DNA from 3 places in the Rhizobium sp. PRIMUS64 genome. Region 1 is predicted to be linked to each of the others. Evidence: predicted binding sites of a transcription regulator. Region 1 holds the regulator's gene; each other region holds the start of a gene.
What was found. The regulator HrcA, encoded in region 1, represses chaperone genes, less so after heat shock. The targets are predictions, from matches to a motif close to GTTAGCACTCNCNNNNNGNGAGTGCTAAC.
Positions count from the first base shown of each region.

Region 1 (5,079 bases):
TTCATCAGCGAGGGGGTGCCGCCGCCGAGGAAGATGCTCGTCACCGTCTTCGGCCCGCTCATGGATCGGACCGTCGCCATCTCCGTCAGGAAGGCTGATGTAAAGCGCTCCTGATCCACCGGCTGGTGGCGCACATGGCTGTTGAAGTCGCAATAGGGACACTTCGCCGCGCAGAAGGGCCAATGCACATAGACGCCGAAGCCCGGCTCGCCGGTATCGGGCAGCAGGGCCGCGTCGCGCGAGATGCTTGGCGTGTCGAGATTGACCACGGACCGACCTTATGCCTCCAGGCAGGTTTCGACAAAGAGTTTGAAGGCGCGGGCCCGGTGCGACAGCGCTTGCGGCTTGCCGACATTCCAGCCGTGTTTTTCTTCGCCGCTCATTTCGCCGAAGGTGATGCCGTAGCCCTCAGGCTGGAACACCGGATCGTAGCCGAAGCCCTGGGTGCCCCGCGGCGGCCAGACGACGTTGCCTTCCACCTCGCCGCGGAACAGCTCCGTGTGCCCATCCGGCCAGGCGAGGCAGAGCACGCTGATGAAACGCGCCGTGCGCTGTTCCGGCTTTGTCGCGCCCGCATCCTGCAGCGCCTTTTCCACTTTGCCCATCGCCATGTCGAAATCGCGCGTGCCATCGGCCTTCTCCGCCCAATTGGCGGTGTAGACACCGGGATCGCCGCCGAGTGCGTCGACCACCAGCCCGGAATCGTCCGAAAGCGCCGGCATGCCGGCGGCATTGGCCGAGGCGACCGCCTTGATCGTCGCATTCTCCTCGAAGCTCGTGCCGGTCTCATCCGGTTCGACGAAGTTCAGCTCGGCGGCCGATTTGGCGGTGAAGCCGAGCGGCCCGATCAATTCCTGGATCTCGCGGATCTTGCCGGCATTGTGGCTGGCAACGACGATGGTCTTCGTTTCAAGCTTGCGCATTCAGATATCCTGTTCGATGCCCCAGATTTTAGCCTCCGCGCATTCCAGGCTGTTGCCGGCCGGATCGCGGAAATAGATCGAGCGGCCGCCGTTCGGCCAGCGCACCTCGGATTCGATCGCGACACCCGCCGCCTTCAGCCGTTCGGCCATGGCATCGATATTGCGGCCGGACACCCGGAAACAGGCATGGCCCTCGCCGGTCGCGCCATGCGGCGGCACCTGCAGTGCTTCAGGCGCCGGCGGCTTCACCGTTTGCTCGGGGTTGAAGATCAAGAGAACGCCTGGCCCGCAGCGGAAGAAGACATGCCGGTTGGCGGCGCGGGCGATCTTTTCAAGTCCGAGAACGTCTTCGTAGAACGTCTCGGCCTGGTCGAGATCCCGCGCATAGAGCGCCGTTTCCAACATGCCTTCCAGCATGGGGTTCATCCTTCGACGGCTTGCTTCTGCAGCGCCACGAGTTCGCCGATGCCGTTTCTGGCAAGCTGCATCAGCGAGGTGAATTCGCCTTCGCTGAACGGCGTGCCTTCGGCCGTTCCCTGGATCTCGACAATCCCACCAGTGCCCGTCATGACGAAGTTCGCATCGGTCTCGGCCGAGGAGTCCTCGAGGTAATCGAGATCGATCACCGGCTGGCTGGCGAAGATGCCGCAGGAGATGGCGGCGACGTGATCCTTCAGGACCCGGTCGACCTTGATCATGTTGCGGCTTTCCATCCATTTCAGGCAGTCGTAAAGCGCGATCCAGCCGCCGGTGATCGAAGCGGTCCGCGTGCCGCCATCGGCTTGGATGACGTCGCAATCGAGCGTGATCTGCCGTTCGCCGAGCGCCTGCAGGTCGACGACGGCACGCAGTGACCGGCCGATCAGCCGTTGGATTTCCTGGGTGCGGCCGCCCTGCTTGCCAGCGGCGGCCTCGCGCTTCATGCGTTCGCCGGTCGCCCGCGGCAGCATGCCGTATTCGGCCGTGACCCAGCCCTTGCCGGTATTGCGCAGCCATGGCGGCGTCTTTTCTTCGAGGCTCGCCGTGCAGAGCACATGCGTATCGCCGAACTTCACCAGGCAGGAGCCTTCCGCGTGCTTGGAAAAATTGCGCTCGAACGAGACCTTGCGCATCTGGTCGATTTTTCTGCCTGAAGGCCGCATTCTTATCTCCTGGAGTTTATTTGACCGCTTCTACGATTGGCGGCGCTCATTTGCAAATTCCCTTTTGCCACGGGTGCGAGTTTGACTTACTTTTCGGGAAGTATCATCAGCGCGGGTTCGAAAGCTTCATGGGCATCAGGTCGACGTCGGTTTCGGATGCCGTAGCTGCGCTGGACGAGCGCTCCAGGGAAATTTTTCGTCGCATCGTCGAAGGTTATCTGGAAAGCGGCGAGCCGCTCGGTTCGCGCAACCTGTCCCGGCTGCTGCCGATGTCGCTGTCGCCGGCCTCGGTGCGCAACGTCATGAGCGATCTCGAAGAGCTCGGCCTGATCTATTCGCCGCATGTCAGCGCCGGCCGGCTGCCGACCCAGATCGGCCTGCGCTTCTTCGTCGATGCCTTCATGCAGGTCGGCGACCTCTCCGCCGAGGAGCGCGCCAACATCGACCGGCAGGTGCGGGCCGAAAGCGGCGGCAACCCTGTCGAATCGATGATGAACGAGGCAAGCCGCATGCTATCCGGCATTTCGCGCGGTGCCGGCCTTGTCATCACCTCGAAAAGCGATCCGGTGCTGAAACATGTCGAGTTCATCCGGCTCGAACCGACAAAGGCGCTGGCCGTGCTCGTCGGCGATCACGATCAGGTGGAAAACCGCATCATCGAGCTGCCGGCGGGCGTCACCTCCTCGCAGCTGACGGAGGCGGCGAATTTTCTCAATGCCCACATGTCCGGTCAGACCCTGCCGGAGCTTCGCAAGCAATTAAGCCGGCTGAAGGACGATGTCCGCCACGAGCTCGATGCCCTGTCGCGCGATCTCGTCGAGCGCGGCATCGCTGTCTGGTCCGGCAGCCCGGACGAGGGAAAGCCCGCTCAGCTGATCATCCGCGGCCGCGCCAACCTGCTCGAGGGCCTGGCCGGCGCCGAGGATCTCGACCGGCTGCGCCTGCTGTTCGACGATCTCGAGAAGAAGGACAGCCTGATCGAGATTCTCAATCTCGCCGAAAGCGGTTCGGGGGTGCGCATCTTCATCGGTTCGGAAAACAAGCTCTTCTCGCTGTCCGGCTCGTCGCTGATCGTCGCGCCCTATCGTGATGATGATGATCGCATCGTCGGCGCCGTCGGCGTCATTGGCCCGACGCGGCTCAATTATTCCCGCATCGTGCCAATGGTGGACTATACAGCCCAACTCGTCTCCCGACTTTCGCGCAATCAGCTTTGACGAAGCAGCTATCAAGTGTGCGGAATTTTCGCTTCTTTGTCACGCAGACTTGATTTTTTTCGGTCAAACCTCGATATCGGGCGCATCTGAAGACACCAACCGGAGACCGTCATGACCGATGACACGACGAAAAACGGACCTGACGCAACTGCGGCCGATGCCGCAGCCGACGCTGCCGCCTACGTCGAGAACGAAACTGCGCAGCAAGAGCCCGCCCAGCCGGACCCGATCGAGCTTCTGAAAGCCGAAAACGGCGAACTACGCGACCGCTATCTGCGCCTTGCTGCCGAGATGGACAATCTGCGCCGGCGCACCGAGCGCGAGGTGAAGGATGCCAAGTCCTATTCCGTCGCGGGTTTCGCGCGCGACATGCTCGCCGTCTCGGACAATCTGCGCCGCGCGCTTGATGCCATCTCTCCGGAGACCAAGGCTGCGGCCGATGCCGGCCTGAGCACGCTGATCGAGGGTGTCGAGATGACCGAGCGCGCCATGCTGTCGGCTCTCGAGCGCCATGGCGTTCGCAAGCTGGAGCCGGTTGGCCAGAAGTTCGATCCGAATTTCCATCAGGCGATGTTCGAGGTGCCGAACCCGGACGTGCCGAACAACACGGTCGTCCAGGTCGTGCAGGCAGGCTTCACCATCGGCGAGCGCGTGCTGCGCCCGGCCATGGTCGGCGTCGCCAAGGGCGGCCCGAAGCCGGCCGAAGCCGAAACCAACTCTGTCTTCGACGAGAAGGACGCCTGATATCATTTCCCTCTCCCTCGGGAGAGGGAGGCCAAAGGATCAGATGCGGGCGAAGCGTTCGATCAGCAGATCGAAGAAGCCGTCCGCATCGACATGGCGCATGACCCTGGCATTGCGCTTGCGCTCGGTCACATGCCACCAGTCGACGACCGTCATGCCGATGGTGAGTTCGGACTGGACCTCGATCTCGACATTGCAGTCCCGGCCCTGGAAAAGCTCCGGCTTCAGCAGGTAGGCGACAACGGTCGGGTCGTGTAGCGGCCCGCCGTCGGAACCGTATTTCTCGATGTCGAAGCGCTCAAAGAATTCCAGCATCTCGACCATGGCCTTTGCCGGCGCCGTGCCGATCTCGGCCATGCGTTTCACCCGGTCCTTGCGGGTCAGCAATTGATGCGTCACGTCAAGCGGCATCATCACGATCGGAACGCCTGAGCGGAAGACGATGTCGGCGGCCTCGGGGTCGACATAGATGTTGAATTCGGCCGCCGGCGTGATGTTGCCGCCCTCGAAGAAGCCGCCGCCCATCATCACCAACTCGCGGATGCGGGGGACGATGTCGGGCGCCTTCTGGAAGGCCATGCCGATATTGGTGAGCGGCCCGAGCGTGCACAGCGTTACCGTGCCCTCCGGCTCGCGGCGCAGCGTCTCGATGATGAAGTCGACGGCATGGCCGGGCTGCAACGCCATCGTCGGCTCGCTGAGTTCCGGACCGTCGAGGCCGGTCTTGCCGTGCACATGTTCGGCCGTTACCAGCTTGCGGGCGATCGGCGCATCGGCGCCGGCAAAAACCATCGTCTCCGTCCGGCCGCAGAGCTCGCAGACGATGCGCGCATTGCGGCTGGTAAACGAAAGCGGCACGTTGCCGGCGACCGTGGTGATCCCCAAAACCTCCAGCTCATCGGGACTGCCGAAGGCAAGCATGATGGCGGCCGCGTCGTCCTGGCCGGGATCCGTGTCGATGATGATCTTTCTTGCGCTTGCCATTCCGATCGTTCCATCCTCGCACTGCGTGTTATCGGCATGCACCGATTTCTTCACTTCCCGTCACAAATC
Region 1 covers NZ_JALBGX010000078.1:23,937-29,015, reverse strand. The annotation lists gene hemW (radical SAM family heme chaperone HemW) at 1-269, opposite strand, end outside; gene rdgB (RdgB/HAM1 family non-canonical purine NTP pyrophosphatase) at 279-923, opposite strand; gene MOV76_RS25565 (VOC family protein) at 924-1,349, opposite strand; gene rph (ribonuclease PH) at 1,346-2,065, opposite strand; gene hrcA (heat-inducible transcriptional repressor HrcA) at 2,194-3,282, shown strand; gene grpE (nucleotide exchange factor GrpE) at 3,394-4,026, shown strand; gene MOV76_RS25545 (nucleoside hydrolase) at 4,066-5,010, opposite strand.

Region 2 (5,079 bases), on a different contig from region 1:
CTAGCAATCGGCATCAACGGCTGGAATTGACGGTGTCCCAGCGACAGCCGCACTCAAGGCGACCTCAGGAAAAGCACAGTTTCCCATCAAGCGCACTGAGCGGCGTAACACCCGCAAGCAGCGCCCTCGCCTCTTCCTCATCGCGTTTGATCTGGGCGACGAGCGGATCGAGGCCGTCGAATTTCAGCTCGGGTCTGATATAGCCGAAGAAGGAGACTGAGCAGAGCTGGCCGTAGAGATCGCCGCTGAAATCGAAAAGATAGGTTTCGAGCAGCGGTGCGCCGTTTTCCGTCACCGTCGGGCGGCGGCCGTAGCTTGCGACGGCATCGTGGAGCGTGCCGTCCTGACGGCGGAAGCGGACGGCGTAGATGCCGGCGGCAAGATCGACCTCCGGCGGCAGGCGCATGTTGGCTGTGGGAAAACCGAGCTGGCGGCCGAGCTTTTCGCCGTCGATCACCTCGGCTTCCACCGTGTAGCGGTAGCCCAGCATGCCGGCGACTTCGCTGACGCTGCCCTCCTTCAGGAGCGCGCGGATATGGCTTGAAGAGACGACATCGGCGTTTTCGTCGCGGAAGGCATCGATCAAGGTGACGCCGAAGCCGTAGCTATGGCCGGCATTCATCAGGAAGGCGGGACCGCCCTCGCGGCCGCGGCCGAAATGGAAATCGAAGCCGGTGACGACTTCGGAGGCGCCGAGCCAATCCTTCAGGATCGAATGGATGAAATCATCGGCCGAGCGCTGCGAGAATTCGTAGTCGAAGGGATACTCGATGACGGCGCTGAAACCCAGCGTTTCCAGGATGCGGGCCTTCAGCGGCGCGGGCGTCAGGCGGAAGACCGGCGCCTGCGGCCGAAAGACCGTGCGCGGATGCGGCTCGAAGGTCAGCACCAAAGCGGGGATACCGCGCGCCTTGGAGATTTCGAGCGCGCGGCTCAGCACCGATTGATGGCCGCGGTGCACGCCGTCGAAATTACCGATGGCAATGACGCCGCCCTTCAGATGGGCGGGCAAGGGTTCCCGGGTTTCATTGCGGTGGAAGACGGTCATCGGCTGGCTTCTCTTCATGCAAGGCGTGGCATCCACCACTTCGGCGCGGCTTTCTCCCGTTCGAGATAGGCGTTGAGGATCGCCTCGTCGGTTTCGCCGTTGAGGGTGTATTCCCTGGCGTGGATACCGCCGCTGATGTAAAGAAGGTCGAGGCCATAATTCAAGGCACCGCGCACATCGGTCGGCATGCCGTCGCCGATCGCCAGCACTCGGTCGACGGGGAAATCGCCGCGAAGCTCGCGGGCAGCGGCCAGCGTCGCCTCGTAGATCGGCCGGTGCGGCTTGCCGGCGATGCGGGTGCTGCCACCGAGCTGTTCGTAATAGGCGGCCATGGCGCCGGCGCAGGGGATGATGCGATGGCCGCGCTCGACGATGAGGTCGGGATTGGCGCAGATCATCGGCACGTCGCGGGCTTTGAAGTTGAGAAGCATGTCGGTGTAATCCTCCGGCTTCTCGGTCTCGTCGTCGAAAAAGCCGGTGCAGACCAGCGATTGCGCTTCGCCCGCCGGCCGGCGCTCGACGCCAATGCCTTCGAGAAGCGCCTTGTCGCGCTCCGGGCCGAGCAGAAAGACCGTCTTCGGCCCTTCGGAGATCAGCCCTCGCGTGACGTCACCCGAGGTGACGATCTTGTCATAGGCGCTGTCGGGAACGCCGATCTGGCGCAGCTGCTCGACCACCTGCCAGGAAAGACGCGGCGAATTGGTGATGAGGACGACGGCGACGCCACTCTCACGTGCCGCTTCAAGGGCGGTTGCCGCCTTCGGGAACGGATCGACGCCGTTGTGAACGACGCCCCAGACATCACAGAGCACCACATCATAGTGACTTGTTATCTCCGAGAAGTTTTCTATCCGCTTCGCCATTCCGATTTCCCGATTTGCTTCAGTCACCGGTGACATTGCAAAGGCGCAAGGCGATGGCAAGGCATTTTCTTTGCTGCCGGCCAATGGGAAGATTTCGACCGGCGATCGGCGGGAGTGGATGGGCAAAGCTTGACGATCCCATCCCGAGGCGGAGGGGTACGGCTGCGCCGGGTTTCGGCCGCAATCTCCGACTATTCTCCGGCCTCTTCACAATTCCGGCGCAAAAATTCGTGATTGCTCTCATTGACTCCTTTCGGAGCCATCCCTAAATGCTCGTCGCTAGCACTCACCGCAAGGGAGTGCTAACACCTATCCATGTGGGCCACTCCGGTCCGCGAATGTCATTCGATCGAGGGATTAGACAATGGCAAGCACCAACTTCCGCCCCCTTCACGACCGCGTCGTTGTTCGCCGCGTTGAGTCCGAAGCCAAGACCAAGGGTGGCATCATCATTCCCGATACCGCCAAGGAAAAGCCGCAGGAAGGCGAAATCGTCGCCGTCGGCTCCGGCGCGCGCGATGAGTCCGGCAAGGTTGTCGCACTCGACGTCAAGGCTGGCGACCGCATCCTGTTCGGCAAGTGGTCCGGCACCGAAGTCAAGATCGACGGCGAAGACCTTCTGATCATGAAGGAAGCCGACATTATGGGCATTATCGGCTGATCGGCCGACCTGCTTTCCCGAAATGGCTGACGGGCTCTTTGCCCGAACAACTCGAATTCAGGAGTTAAGAATATGGCATCTAAAGAAATCAAGTTTGGCCGCACCGCGCGCGAAAAGATGCTGCGTGGCGTCGACATTCTCGCCGATGCAGTGAAGGTAACGCTCGGCCCGAAGGGCCGTAACGTCATCATCGACAAGTCCTTCGGCGCTCCGCGCATCACCAAGGACGGCGTTTCGGTCGCCAAGGAAATCGAACTCGAAGACAAGTTCGAAAACATGGGCGCCCAGATGGTCCGCGAAGTTGCTTCGAAGACCAACGACATCGCCGGCGACGGCACCACGACTGCAACCGTTCTTGCCCAGGCGATCGTTCGCGAAGGCAACAAGGCCGTTGCCGCCGGCATGAACCCGATGGACCTGAAGCGCGGCATCGATCTTGCTGTTGCTGACGTCGTGAAGGATCTCCAGGCCAAGGCCAAGAAGATCTCCACCTCGGAAGAAGTTGCACAGGTCGGCACGATTTCGGCCAATGGCGACAAGCAGGTCGGTCTCGACATTGCTGAAGCCATGCAGAAGGTCGGCAACGAAGGCGTCATCACGGTTGAAGAAGCCAAGACCGCCGAAACCGAACTCGAAGTCGTCGAAGGCATGCAGTTCGACCGCGGCTACCTCAGCCCCTACTTCGTGACCAACCCGGAAAAGATGATCGCAGACCTCGAAGACGTCTTCATTCTCCTTCATGAGAAGAAGCTCTCGAACCTGCAGTCGATGCTCCCGGTTCTCGAAGCTGTCGTCCAGACCGGCAAGCCGCTCCTCATCGTCGCTGAAGACGTCGAAGGCGAAGCCCTCGCAACGCTCGTCGTCAACAAGCTGCGCGGTGGTCTCAAGATCGCTGCCGTCAAGGCTCCTGGCTTCGGCGACCGCCGCAAGGCCATGCTCGAAGACATCGCCATCCTGACGGGCGGCACTGTCATCTCTGAAGATCTCGGCATCAAGCTCGAATCCGTCACGCTCGACATGCTCGGCCGTGCCAAGAAGGTTTCGATCTCCAAGGAAAACACGACGATCGTCGACGGTTCGGGCGCCAAGACAGACATCGAAGGCCGTGTTGCCCAGATCAAGGCTCAGATCGAAGAAACCACCTCCGACTACGACCGCGAGAAGCTGCAGGAACGCCTTGCCAAGCTCGCTGGCGGCGTTGCCGTCATCCGCGTCGGCGGCTCGACGGAAGTTGAAGTGAAGGAAAAGAAGGACCGCATCGACGACGCGCTCAACGCGACCCGCGCTGCTGTTCAGGAAGGCATCGTCCCCGGCGGCGGTATCGCTCTGCTCCGCTCCTCCACGAAGATCACCGTCAAGGGTGCAAACGACGACCAGGAAGCCGGCATCAACATCGTTCGCCGCGCCCTGCAGTCGCTCGTTCGTCAGATCGCTGAAAACGCAGGCGACGAAGCCTCGATCGTTGTCGGCAAGGTCCTCGACAAGAACGAAGACAACTTCGGCTACAACGCCCAGACATCCGAATATGGCGACATGATCGCCATGGGTATCGTCGACCCGCTCAAGGTCGTTCGCACGGCGCTGCAGAACGCCGCTTCTGTCGCATCGCTGCTGATCACCACCGAAGCCATGATCGCCGAACTGCCGAAGAAGGATGCCCCAGCTGGCATGCCGGGCGGCATGGGCGGCATGGGCGGTATGGACATGATGTGATCGGCGAAAGCCATCACTGACCACCATTCCGGTATCCGGAACAGGAAGGGCGGCCCTCGGGTCGCCCTTTCTTTTGTCCAAAGCGATTCGACGCCCGGCCCAATTGGCATAGCGATGAAACGTTTGCCTGGCTCCTATTGCCGACTCCGCGGCGCGAAGCTTGCGCCAGGCTTGCGCTGCCCGCGTCTTTCTCAGCTTGCCAACATGCGAGAGAACACAGTGTTGCGGCAAGATTTCCGGCCTGACGCGGAGTGAAAACGCTTCCAAAACCCTCAAGGATGATCTTCCGATGCTGTTTCTCGCGAAATCGCGCGCAAATGCAGACATCCCGTGAAAGGATGCGAATCCGAATACCCCTTAAAAAGCCGTTGCCGTTTGTCCAAAAGCCCCTATAAATCCGCGCTGCAATTAAAGCGCGCCCGGCGATAATTTTTCGCCAATAGTCGAGACCGGAGCGCGGAAGGCGATGCGTGAACGTTCGGCTTCGAAGGGCTCCGGTTACGGAGGCCAGATGGCCGTGGCAATCATCGCCGGAGGTAAGCGCGGGCATCATGCCCGCTGCTGCGTGATCCTGTTTCTTTGTGTTTGCCGAGCGTGCGGCGGAATAGCCGCATCCGAACTGGGGAACGCCTTGTTTAAGATCGCCAGAGCCAATGCAGCCGCACCCTTGACGCCCGGCTCGCTTGATGACGCCAATCAAAATCACGAGATGTTGGCGCAGTTTTCCGTTTCCGAAGCCTGGACTGGAGATTTTTCGAGCGGGATGCTCCGTCTCGGCGAATGGAGCGCGATGC
Region 2 covers NZ_JALBGX010000098.1:14,331-19,409, reverse strand. The annotation lists gene MOV76_RS28580 (bifunctional riboflavin kinase/FAD synthetase) at 65-1,048, opposite strand; gene MOV76_RS28575 (TIGR01459 family HAD-type hydrolase) at 1,063-1,911, opposite strand; gene groES (co-chaperone GroES) at 2,276-2,572, shown strand; gene groL (chaperonin GroEL) at 2,645-4,285, shown strand; gene MOV76_RS28560 (hypothetical protein) at 4,917-5,079, shown strand, end outside.
Region 2: groES (co-chaperone GroES) is a predicted target of HrcA. The motif match lies at 2,190-2,218, and genes of this name have one in related genera.

Region 3 (5,079 bases), on a different contig from region 1:
TCATTTTTCAAGGCCAGAGGAGGATGCAATGCCTACCATAATGGTCCATCACAATGTCAAAGACACGAAGCACTGGCTCGCTTCACCCATCCGCAAGCAGGTATTGGAACCGATTGGCGTCACGAACATTCGCACGTTTACAGACCCTCAAACGTCTAATCGCGTTGGTTTGGTCATGGACGTTGCTGATATGGAAAAGTTGATGGCCTTCATGCAGACCAAGGCAGCGGCCGATGCGATGGCGAATGATGGTGTCTTGCCCGAGACCATGGTGTTCCTCGTGCAATCGTAAAACGCCTCTCAACCAAACCTGGAAATGCAACGCGGGAGGATGATATGACGACGTTATTCGTAAGGCACGAGGTCTCCGATTACGCCGCCTGGCGCAAGATATATGATGCGTTTTCGCCGGTGCAGAAGGCCAATGGGGTGACGGCGCAAGCCGTTTATCGAGCCATCGACAATCCGAACGATATTACCGTCACCCACGAGTTTGCCACGCTTGAAGCGGCGCAAACGTTCAGCAAGCTGGACGAGCTGAAGACGGCGATGCGCACGGGAGGCGTGCTCGGCGCGCCGACCGTGTGGTTTACCAACAAAGCATGAAATAGAGCCAACGACCTCCGCCGCTGCAAGCGGAGGCCAGGTTGCAGTCGCGCTCGGCACATGACATGGAAGCCGAGCAGTGCGCTCTTGCGCCGATTGCCAACCTTGGTGGCAGTTGCAGGCGAACTGCGCAAATTTGTCCGAACTCCTATTGTCCGTTCCTGATGTCGCGCAGAAGATCCAGGCCGCGCTGGTATTTTTCCGTTTTCTTGCCAGCTTGTTCGGCCTGCCGGAGATTATCTTCGAGATCGGCCCGTTTGACGGGCAAGGCCAGCGGGTTTGATGCCGCACGTCTGACGAAGTCGTCATCCGGCTCGTCCGGCCGCCTTGTCAGAGCATTCACCGCCGAGATGATCGCCGGCGGAAAGCCTTCTTCCCTCAGCCTGTCGAGCGTCCAGCCGCTTCCCTTCTCGACGACGTCATGAAGATAGGCGACCGTTCGCGTCTCGTCACCGGAAACCAGAAGGGCTACCCGCTGGCAGTGCTCGAAGAACGGCCGGCCGGTTTTGTCCGCCTTACCTTCATGGGCCGTAAGAGCAATCTGGATGGCATGGTCGAGATGCTGCATGGCGATCACGGTCCCTCGGTCTTCCTGATCTTCCGTCGGGAAGGCTTTTCGCCCGTCGTCATCTCGATGCCAGGGACGGGAGCCACGGCGGCCTGGACAGGCCTCGCCGGCCGCCGATCGAGATCGCCGCTCTCACCGGCGCCTTGAAGCAGCGCTGCATCATCCCTATCGTCTTCATCGAGCAGGTTCTGCAGCGTCTCATGCTCATCCTCGCCGGCAAGTTCGTCGCAGGCTTGAAGCCAATGGCGCTCGTCGGCGCCATCCGGGCGGCCCTCGGCCTCCCAGATCTCGTAGGCACGGCGACGGATCTGCTCGTGCTTGTCTATAGCCATGATCGCCTCCAAGGGCATTTGATGAGCCATCCGAGGAACGGGCCCAGTCGCTTTCACGGCGTGTTGACGGTTGGAAGAAAATCCTCCACCTGTTTGCGCTTGCCCTTCGAAAGCGTCTCCACCCGTTCCTTCCAGAACCGCTCGGCCTCGGGTGGATCCTCATCCCATTGGCGAACATCGGTGATGTTGTCGTCGATCATGGACCGACGGTGGCCGCCAAGGCTGAGATATTCTTTCGCAAGCTTCAGGCTTGGGGTTTCAGTGCCGCTATCGCGATCTGATGTCGAACTCACGTTGCGCCGGGCATTTTCCAATGCTCGCTTGCGATCGGTCTCGGCTCGCTCCGTATCGGCGGAACGAGCGTCATCTGTCCCGCTCTCGGGCGGCACGTTGGATCTGGAAGTCATCATGGATCACCTCTCGATGTTGTGATCCAATAACCTTTGCAAGCAGTGAGAGTTCCGCGTGGGTTGCGATTGATTTGAGCGGGCGATCGAGCCGCACCGTCCGGGCGGCAATCAATGAACGGCCATACTCACCATTCGATAGGGGTGCACGGCCTCGAATTGCGAGATCATCGCCGTCGCCTGCTGAAATACGAGCTCGGCATTTTCTGGATCGTCACGGGCGAGTTCATCGGCATTGACGCGGATCGCTTCAGCCATGTTGTTGGAAAGCGTCGCGAAATGCGTATTGCCTTCGACGTAGGCCTCACGCGCCGTGTCCTCCAGCGTTCTAGCGATATCGACGAGGATTTCCTCGCGTTCTTCGATACTGAGGTCTTTGATTATGTTGGTCTTCTCTTCCATGTCACTCACTCCAAAAGACGTGGGACGCTGCTCGAGCTCATTAAGCCTCGATCATCAAAGAGTTGGGAACGCCGAAATCCGGATTCAAGTTCAGTATAGCTCGAACTCGCCTCCGGTACGGCGCCATCGCCTTCATCATTCGAACGCGGGAGCCGATTTTCTGTTCCCTGCCAGGCGTTGGCACTCACGGGCAGGGAGTGCTAATTTTTCTTTCATCCCTCTTGAATTGCAAAGCCGTCGAACCAAATCATTCTCGCACGGCTCGCGGCTCGCGCGCTGCGCACCCGCCCGGATTGGTCATCCGGTCCGGCTAGGGAACAACGTCATCATTGTTTGTCGATGGAGGAAGACATGTCGTTCCGACCGCTTCATGACCGCATTCTCGTCCGCCGGGTCGATTCAGAGGAAAAGACCAAGGGCGGCATCATCATTCCCGATACCGCCAAGGAGAAACCGCAGGAAGGCGAGGTCATCGCCGTCGGCCCCGGCGCACGCAACGACGCCGGCCAGATACAGGCGCTCGACGTCAAGGCCGGCGATCGCATCCTATTCGGCAAATGGTCCGGTACCGAGATCAAGATCAACGGCGAAGACCTGCTGATCATGAAGGAAAGCGACGTGATGGGCATCATCGAAGCCCAGGGCGAAAAGAAGCAGGCCGCATGAGATCCCTGCGGACATCAGTCAATGCAGGGCAGGAGCGCATCAGCTTTTCATGGAAACGCAGAACCGCTCCAAGCTTTTATTTCTGACGCAATTCCGAACGGAAAAACCGCTACGCACTTTTCCTGGAATTGCTCTGGCTGCCTATGAAGGAGTGAGGACATGGCTGCTAAAGAAATCAAATTCAGCACCGAAGCCCGCGAGAAGATGTTGCGTGGCGTCGACATCCTGGCCAACGCCGTGAAGGCGACCCTCGGCCCGAAGGGCCGCAACGTCGTGATCGACAAGTCGTTCGGCGCCCCGCGCATCACCAAGGACGGGGTTTCGGTCGCCAAGGAAATCGAACTCGAAGACAAGTTCGAGAATATGGGCGCCCAGATGGTCCGCGAAGTTGCTTCGAAGACCAGCGACATTGCCGGCGACGGCACCACCACCGCAACGGTGCTGGCCCAGGCGATCGTCAAGGAGGGCGCCAAGGCAGTTACCTCAGGGATGAACCCGATGGACCTGAAACGCGGCATCGATCTTGCGGTCGCCGCCATCGTCGCGGAACTGAAGGCCAATGCCCGCAAGATCTCAAACAATTCCGAAATCGCCCAGGTCGGCACGATCTCCGCCAATGGCGATGCCGAAATCGGCCGCTTTTTGGCGGAAGCCATGGAAAAGGTCGGCAATGATGGCGTCATCACCGTCGAAGAAGCCAAGACCGCCGAAACCGAACTCGAAGTTGTCGAAGGCATGCAGTTCGATCGCGGCTATCTCAGCCCCTACTTCGTGACTAATGCCGACAAGATGCGGGTGGAGTTCGAAGACCCTTATATCCTCATCCACGAGAAGAAGCTCTCGAACCTGCAGTCGATGCTGCCGGTTCTCGAAGCCGTCGTCCAGTCCAGCAAGCCGCTGCTCATCATCGCTGAAGATGTCGAAGGCGAAGCCCTGGCAACCCTCGTTGTCAACAAGCTGCGCGGTGGCCTCAAGATCGCTGCCGTCAAGGCGCCCGGCTTCGGCGACCGCCGCAAGGCCATGCTCGAAGACATCGCCATCCTGACCGCCGGCACCGTCATCTCCGAAGATCTCGGCATCAAGCTTGAATCCGTCACGCTCGACATGCTCGGCCGAGCCAAGAAGGTGTCGATCGAGAAGGAGAACACCACAATCGTCGACGGTTCGGGCGCCAAGTCCGACATCGAAGGTCGTGTGGCCCAGATCAAGGCCCAGATCGAAGAGACCACATCCGACTATGACCGCGAGAAGCTGCAGGAACGTCTTGCCAAGCTCGCTGGCGGCGTTGCCGTCATCCGCGTCGGCGGCTCGACGGAAGTCGAAGTGAAGGAGAAGAAGGATCGCGTCGACGACGCGCTTCACGCAACCCGCGCGGCGGTCGAGGAAGGCATTCTGCCGGGCGGCGGTGTGGCGCTGCTGCGCGCCGTCAAGGCGCTCGACGCCGTCAAGACCGCCAATGGTGACCAGCGCGTCGGTGTCGACATCGTTCGCCGCGCGGTCGAGGCGCCGGCTCGCCAGATCGCCGAAAACGCCGGAGCGGAAGGCTCGGTCATTGTCGGCAAGCTGCGCGAGAAAAGCGAGTTCTCCTACGGATGGAACGCTCAGACGGGCGAATATGGCGACCTTTATGCACAGGGCGTCATCGATCCGGCCAAGGTGGTTCGCACCGCGCTGCAGGATGCGGCCTCCATCGCCGGCCTCCTCGTCACGACGGAAGCCATGATCGCCGAGAAGCCCAAGAAGGACGCGCCGCCGCCAATGCCCGCCGGCCCCGGCATGGACTTCTAAGGCGTTTGCCGGCCCGCCGGCCTCGCCGGGCGGGCCTCATCCGAGGGAATAGAGATGGTTCAAACGATCAAAAACCGATCGCAGGTGCCGCTGGACTCCCGCGATCTTGAAACCTGCCAGCGCGTCTTCGACAGGCTCAGCGCCGATTACGGGGTGGCAAGGGACAGCGACGAAGCCGAACGAATGGCGAGCATCGTCATCGAGCTCTACCGACAGGGCGTGCGCGACCCCGATCACCTGCAGTCGATGGTCGAGGCGGCCCGCGGCCTCTTCGAAGCGAGCGAGCGCCCGCCTACTGCTCAGGGAATTT
Region 3 covers NZ_JALBGX010000023.1:43,660-48,738, forward strand. The annotation lists gene MOV76_RS12335 (hypothetical protein) at 29-292, shown strand; gene MOV76_RS12340 (hypothetical protein) at 337-606, shown strand; gene MOV76_RS12345 (HD domain-containing protein) at 755-1,174, opposite strand; gene MOV76_RS12350 (DUF2934 domain-containing protein) at 1,180-1,506, opposite strand; gene MOV76_RS12355 (hypothetical protein) at 1,560-1,916, opposite strand; gene MOV76_RS12360 (hypothetical protein) at 2,025-2,315, opposite strand; gene groES (co-chaperone GroES) at 2,667-2,981, shown strand; gene groL (chaperonin GroEL) at 3,141-4,769, shown strand; gene MOV76_RS12375 (hypothetical protein) at 4,824-5,079, shown strand, end outside; gene MOV76_RS12380 (SDR family oxidoreductase) at 5,062-5,079, opposite strand, start outside.
Region 3: groES (co-chaperone GroES) is a predicted target of HrcA. The motif match lies at 2,492-2,520, and genes of this name have one in related genera.